Regions from separate parts of the Spartinivicinus marinus genome, predicted to be linked through region 1. Evidence: predicted binding sites of a transcription regulator. Region 1 holds the regulator's gene; the other holds the start of a gene.
What was found. Region 1 encodes PhoB, which activates phosphate uptake and scavenging genes when phosphate is short. Its sites were predicted from a motif close to TGTCATANNNNTGTCANA; they were not measured.

Region 1 (3,432 bases):
CAGTCAGCATTTGTTCGTGAAGTGATTCTTTGTGCCTGCCAGCAGCCAGTGATCTATGCACGCACCGTGATACCCGCATTTACTGGTTTACTAAGCTGCCGGCCACTGCTCAGCCTCGATACAGAGCCACTCGGTAAACTATTGTTTACTCATGCCAGTAGCAAACGTAACCCTAACTTTCAGTACGCTCACTTTAGTCATGAGCAATTGCAAACATTACCCATACCCTCAACAATAACGCACTCAACTATTAATCAAGACTGTTGGGGCAGGCAATCTGTATTTATCATTAACCAGCGGCAACTAGCTGTAAGCGAACTATTTTTACCTACGATTTTTTCATTACAGCAACTAACATAACAATGCTTATTGATAGTGACTAACAGGATGGAACTAACCAGTAGCTCTTCTAACAAACTCAATGCATTTCTGAGTATCACCCGCTTAAACCGCCCCATTGGTATTTACTTGCTGCTTTGGCCAACCCTTTGGAGTTTATGGCTAGCTGCTGATGGCCTGCCAGATTGGCACCTGATTATTATTTTTTGCTTAGGTGTCACAGTGATGCGCAGCGCAGGTTGTGTAATTAACGATATTGCTGATCGTCACTTTGATGGTCATGTTAAGCGAACCCAAAATCGGCCACTGGTTACTGGTGCGATGACGCTGAAGGAAGCAATGGGTTGCTTTGTAGCCCTTTGTATTATTGCGCTGATACTGGTGCTATTTACCAATCAGCTGACGATTTTACTAAGCTTTGGTGCCTTGGCTTTAGCCATTAGTTACCCCTTTATGAAGCGCTACACTCATTTTCCACAAATTGTATTAGGGGCTGCTTTTTCCTGGTCGATTCCTATGGCCTATACTGCTCAAACTGGAGAGCTAAACCACGCTATCTGGTTACTTTTCTGGGCTAATTTAGCATGGACAGTAGCCTACGATACGGCTTATGCCATGGTAGATAGAGACGATGATTTAAAAATAGGCGTCAAATCTACTGCTATTTTATTTGGGAAAGCTGATAAACTTATGATTGGCTTATTACAAATAATTACTCTAGCTTTGTTATCAGGGGTAGGCTATTTATTTCAGCGTGGTTGGCTGTTCTTTATTGGCATCGGTTTAATGGCTGGGCTGTTTATCTATCAGCAGTACTTAATCAAAGATCGTGACCGGTCCCAATGCTTTAAAGCATTTTTAAACAATCACTGGGCAGGCATGTTTGTCTTTGTTGGAATAGTTTGTGATAGTGCTGTTTCTTAGTTTTACCTTATTAGCTCCCTCTTCCTCAGGAAGGAGGAATTAATAGCAGGTAATCACTAGGAAAACTTCTCACTGTGGTATTGAGCCACAGTCATAAAACTCATGGATTGGAAACACTTTCAGGGCAGAGCCACACGAATGTCATTCAAATGTAACATAAAGACTGTGTAATGCTCTGCTGACAACTTGAAAGCGAGAGAAGGCTTGAAAATGGTTGGCAAAAAAATACTCATAGTGGACGATGAGGCCCCCATCCGAGAAATGATTGCAGTCGCACTCGAAATGGCTGGCTACGAATGTCTGGAAGCAGATAACACGCAAGATGCTCATAGCATCATGATCGACAAGAAACCCGATCTGATTTTGCTTGATTGGATGCTACCAGGAACCAGTGGGATTGAATTGGCTAGACGGCTCCGCCGTGATGAAATTACGGCCAATATTCCCATCATCATGTTAACCGCCAAAGGTGAAGAAGATAATAAAATTCAGGGCCTGGAAGTGGGAGCAGATGACTACATCACCAAACCATTCTCCCCCAGAGAACTGGTTGCCCGTTTGAAAGCAGTATTGAGACGTTCTGGCGCTCACGAACCTCAAGAGCCCATCAGGGTTGAAGGACTTGAGCTGGACCCAATCAGTCACCGGGTAAGTATTAACGGTAAGCCGACTGAAATGGGACCTACTGAGTACCGTCTGTTGCAGTTCTTTATGACACATCAAGAGCGAGCCTATACCCGAGGCCAGTTATTGGACCAAGTGTGGGGCGGCAATGTGTACGTTGAAGAGCGTACCGTTGATGTCCATATCAGGCGGCTGCGTAAAGCATTAGGCACCGGCCATGACCGCTTTATTCAGACTGTTAGGGGCACTGGCTATAGGTTCTCAACTAAGGCTTAGCGGTGAAAGTTAACTGGCAAGGCGAAATTATTCAGCGACTCGCTATCACTGTAATAGTCAGTGTGTTGTTTGGAGTAGCTATCGGAGAAGTAGCCTGGGTTTTAGCAATTGTCTTAGCTGGATACCTTAGCTGGACATTGTTACAGGTTTTTCGCCTCAGCCATTGGCTTCAAGAGAGTGAGCACAATCACCTAGAGCCACCAGAAAGTCGTGGTATCTGGGGAGATATTTTTGATGCTATCTACCGGCTGCAGCGCCGCGACCAAAAAGCGCGTGCCCGGCTACAAGCAGTGATTGACCGTGTTCAAGAGTCTACTGCAGCACTGAATGATGCTGTGATTATGGTTGATAATCAGGGCAACCTGGAGTGGTGGAACCAAGCTGCTGAAACCATGCTCGGTTTTAAGAGCCCTGTAGATCAAGGGCAGCTAATCACAAACCTGATCAGAGAGCCAGCATTCTCCAGGTATTTCGACAGAAAAGAGTACCAAGAAGCGCTGGAAGTTCCCTCCCCCATCAATGACCAGCTCATCTTACAATTCAATATTACGCTGTTTGGTCGCAATGATCGCTTGTTGTTAGTACGGGACATTACCCGGCTGCATAATCTGGAGCAAATGCGAAAAGACTTTGTAGCAAATGTGTCCCACGAGCTAAGAACCCCTCTCACAGTGATCAGAGGTTATCTGGAAACCTTGCTGGATAACGCTGATATTTTACCTGAACGCTGGATACGTGCTTTGCAGCAAATGCAGCAGCAGTCAGATCGAATGGAAAATCTGGTCAGTGACTTACTCCTGTTATCACGTCTAGAAACCAGCGATCGACAGGCTGACTTAAAGCCAATTTACTTACAGAAGATCTTGTCAAACATCATTAGTGATGCCAAGGCGCTCAGTGGTGACCGTTGCCATCATATCCAATTGGTTTGTCCAGAAGGTGCAACACTGTTAGGACATGACCGCGAGCTGCATAGTGCTATCTCGAACCTAATCTTTAATAGCGTTAAATACACACCTGCTGCTGGGCAAATTAATGTACATTGGTGGGAAGATGAGGATGGCGGGCACCTTTCGGTGATGGATGATGGAATTGGTATTGATCCCAAGCATATCCCACGTCTCACCGAGCGGTTTTATCGAGCAGACCCTAGTCGCTCAATTAACACTGGTGGTACAGGGCTTGGCCTGGCTATTGTGAAGCATGTACTGATCAGACATAACGCTCACTTAGAAATACAAAGTGAACTCGGTAAGGGCAGCTGTTTTA
Region 2 (3,432 bases), 2.9 Mb from region 1:
GCTGAATCAGTGATGACTAATATTTGGTCGTTGATATTTATATATTATGTATTAATTTATAATGTTTCAATCTTATAGCCTGTGTAAGTCTTTCTAAAACAGCACTTCGTCTTTTTATAGTAAACTATTTTTTATTGTTGTCTGCATAGACTTAAGTCGAATTATATTTTTAGTATTTATTAAATCTATATCCAATGCGAAGGGTATATTAAGCTATACTCTTCGCGAAAATTTTTTGGGCTTTGTTACCGTCGTTCTTCACTCCAATCATTTAGTTTATCTAAACTTCTGGGGCTTCATCGCTCGGTGGCCTCGCCTAAATAATCCTTCGCTTTGAGTATATACCACTTTATTTTTACACCTAAAAGTGATTCATGATGGGTATAACTTGATTATTTTTATTTTAGATAATTAACAATGCACTATTAAAAAAGGTGTTTAATAGGTGATACAGGTTAAGGATAATTTGGGATGAGTATAGTGAAGTAATAAGCGTGTTGGGTATTGCCCAGAGGGGAATACCCAACCAATCATCAGATAGGGTAAATGCAAAACTCAATGCGTGGGTTTTAAGGTTTTTCCCCTCTTTTTAAGCGTTGCTCTATATCGGTTAAACAAGCGGGAAGATCCTTAATGGTGTCAATCACATAATGGGCTCCAGCACGATACAGTTGAATTGTCACTGGGCTTCTTAGCGTATCTTGCTGAGTCTTGTCTAGGGCTTGCCAATCTTCAAGTCTTTTGCCTATTTTATTACCACTGACTGCCACTGCTACGGTCCACATACCTGCATTTAAACCTTCTTCGATGCCAGCTTCTGTATCATCGACTTTCACACAAGCATGGATATGCTCAACATCAAGCTCAATTGCATTTTTTAAGCTCATATGTGGGTAAGGACGACCACGGGATACTTCATTAGCACATACAACACTCGTTGTGGTTAACCCTTTGTTGTGTAGCTCTGGTAGCAAGTCTGCTACTAAACTACGACTGTAGTCTGTATTGATACCTAGTTTAATGCCTTGTTTAAGCAAGTGTTTAGCTAACTCTATGGCGTCAGGCACTAAGTCAGCGTGATTTAAAATAGACTTGATCTGATGAGGAATAAACTGTTGTTGTAAGTTTTCTAAGTCTTCATGACTGGGTAGTCGACCATATTGGTTTGACCAGGCTTCACTCACCGTTCCTTCATCTAACAATTGTTTTAATTGTTGTTGGTAATCAGAGGTACTTAATTGACGAAGAAGTGGTTCAGGTATGTCAATATGATGGTCAGCAAATGTTGCTTGCAATGCTTCAACTGGTGCCATTGCGCCAAAGTCGATGAGAGTGCCAGCGAGATCAAAGATGACGCCTTGGACTTTGCCAATGTATTTGCGCTGATTGCTGTAACTCTTTGGTTGCTCCTGCATTATTATGTTCCTTATTAGTTAGCGGCTGCTACAGCGTCCGGCAGACGACAAATAACCTATTTTAGTGTTGGGCTTATCCTACCAATCAGTTTAGTCACAGTACAAGTAATACTCCTAGTAAAAAGTCATGAAGGCTTTAAGATAGTGTAGCCGGATAGTTAAAAAACCCCTAGTTTCTAATTACTATATGAAGACGGCTGAAATAAGTATTGTCTAACAATAATGCTTGGTATTTTAAATACACTTTCCTAAATCTACTATAAAAAAATAACATGACAGCTATATGAAATAAACCCGGCTTGGGTTTATGAATATTCTATGAAATTTACATGATGACCTCTTTACCATCACCCCTTCAGTCAGTAAATTAAAAACAGACAATAAATGTTAGTTAATTAGCCAAATGCAGTGTTGGCTGAGTTGTAACGCTTAACTTAAAGGGGAGTAGTAGCGTGAGTAACGATAAAAGTATAAAAAAAGTATTCAAGTGGCTGGCAAGGGGGTGTTTAGCCTCTGCCTGTGTGCTAAGCACTTCGACGGTATTTTCAGCTGAAAGTAAGGTAAAGAATGTAATTTTTTTAATTGGTGATGGAATGGGGCCGCAACAGGTTGGCTTGTTGGAAGCTTATGCAAGACAAGCCCCTCATTCCATTTATCCGCAAGGTAAAACGGCGATGGCTCAATTGGCAGATAGGGGAGTGGTTGGGCTGTCAATGCATAATCCCGCGGGAGCCATTGTGGTTGATTCAGCCAGCTCGGCCACTCAGTTAGCCACCGGTTTACCTGCCGGTTCTGAAATGATTGGTTTAGACGATCAAGGAAATGCGGTTGAAACTGTATTAGAGCAGGCTAAAAAAGCTGGTAAAGCTACTGGTTTGGTTTCTGATACGCGCTTAACACATGCAACACCTGCATCCTTTGCTGCTCATCAGCCTCATCGATCGCTGGAAAATAAAATTGCAGAGGATATGTTGGCAACAGCACCTGATGTCATGCTTTCCGGTGGGCTACGTCACTGGATTCCCAAAGATGCTGCTAAGGCGGGTAAGTTACATGATCAAGTAACTGCTATGGTAGGCGACACGATTAGCTTAAAATCAAAACGAAAAGATAATCGAAACCTGGTGGCTGAAGCTAAGCAAGCGGGTTACCAGTTAGCTTTTAATCGTGATCAACTAACAGCAGCTTCTGATAATGGCAAAGTATTAGGACTTTTCAGTAGTTCAGGTATGCTGGATGGTATTGCTTATAGCAAGGTAAAGAGTGACCTCGCGCGGCGTGAACCGAGTTTGAGGGAAATGACTGAAAAAGCATTGGCAATATTATCAAATGATCCAGATGGTTTCTTTTTGATGATAGAAGGTGGCCAAATCGATTGGGCTGGTCATAATAATGATGCTGGTACTATGTTGCATGAAATGCTTAAGTTTGATGAGGCCATTGCAGCTGTACTGGATTGGGCGAAAGACCGCAATGATACTCTGGTGGTATTAACAGCAGATCATGAAACAGGATCTTTTGGTTTTAGCTATTCTGCTGCAAACTTACCAAAAGCATCAACCTTATCTGGCAATGCATTTAAAAACGTCAAGTTTAAACCTAACTTTAACTTTGGTAGTCCAACTATTTTAGATAAGCTGTACAGTCAACAAAAAAGCTTTAGTACTATGTTTGCAGAGTTTTGGGCGTTGCCTAAAAATCAGCAAGATGCAAAAGCATTAGTGAAGATAGTTAATGCAAACAGTGAGTTTAAAATTACCAACGCACAGGCTGAACGAATTTTAGCTACAGCCCAAAACCCCTATTATCAGCCAGATCACAAATACCTTAGCTTGAAGCAATTTCCTAAAGTCTCTGACTTTACTGCATTTTATGTATATGGTGATGAGGTAAAGCTTAACTTATTAGGTCGTGAGCTAGCAGAACAACAAAACGTGGTTTGGGGAACGGGCACTCATACTCATACGCCAGTTGCTGTGCTGGCTTATGGCCCAGAGTCACTAACCAAAAGTTTTGC

Region 2: a site for PhoB is predicted at 1,687-1,704, ahead of OQE68_RS22855 (alkaline phosphatase). Genes of this name have one in related genera too.

Annotation. Positions count from the first base shown of each region.
Region 1 covers NZ_JAPJZK010000001.1:2,218,595-2,222,026, forward strand. The annotation lists gene OQE68_RS09995 (chorismate--pyruvate lyase family protein) at 1-360, shown strand, start outside; gene ubiA (4-hydroxybenzoate octaprenyltransferase) at 388-1,263, shown strand; gene phoB (phosphate regulon transcriptional regulator PhoB) at 1,474-2,163, shown strand; gene phoR (phosphate regulon sensor histidine kinase PhoR) at 2,166-3,432, shown strand, end outside.
Region 2 covers NZ_JAPJZK010000001.1:5,085,928-5,089,359, forward strand. The annotation lists gene phnX (phosphonoacetaldehyde hydrolase) at 570-1,415, opposite strand; gene OQE68_RS22855 (alkaline phosphatase) at 1,868-3,432, shown strand, end outside.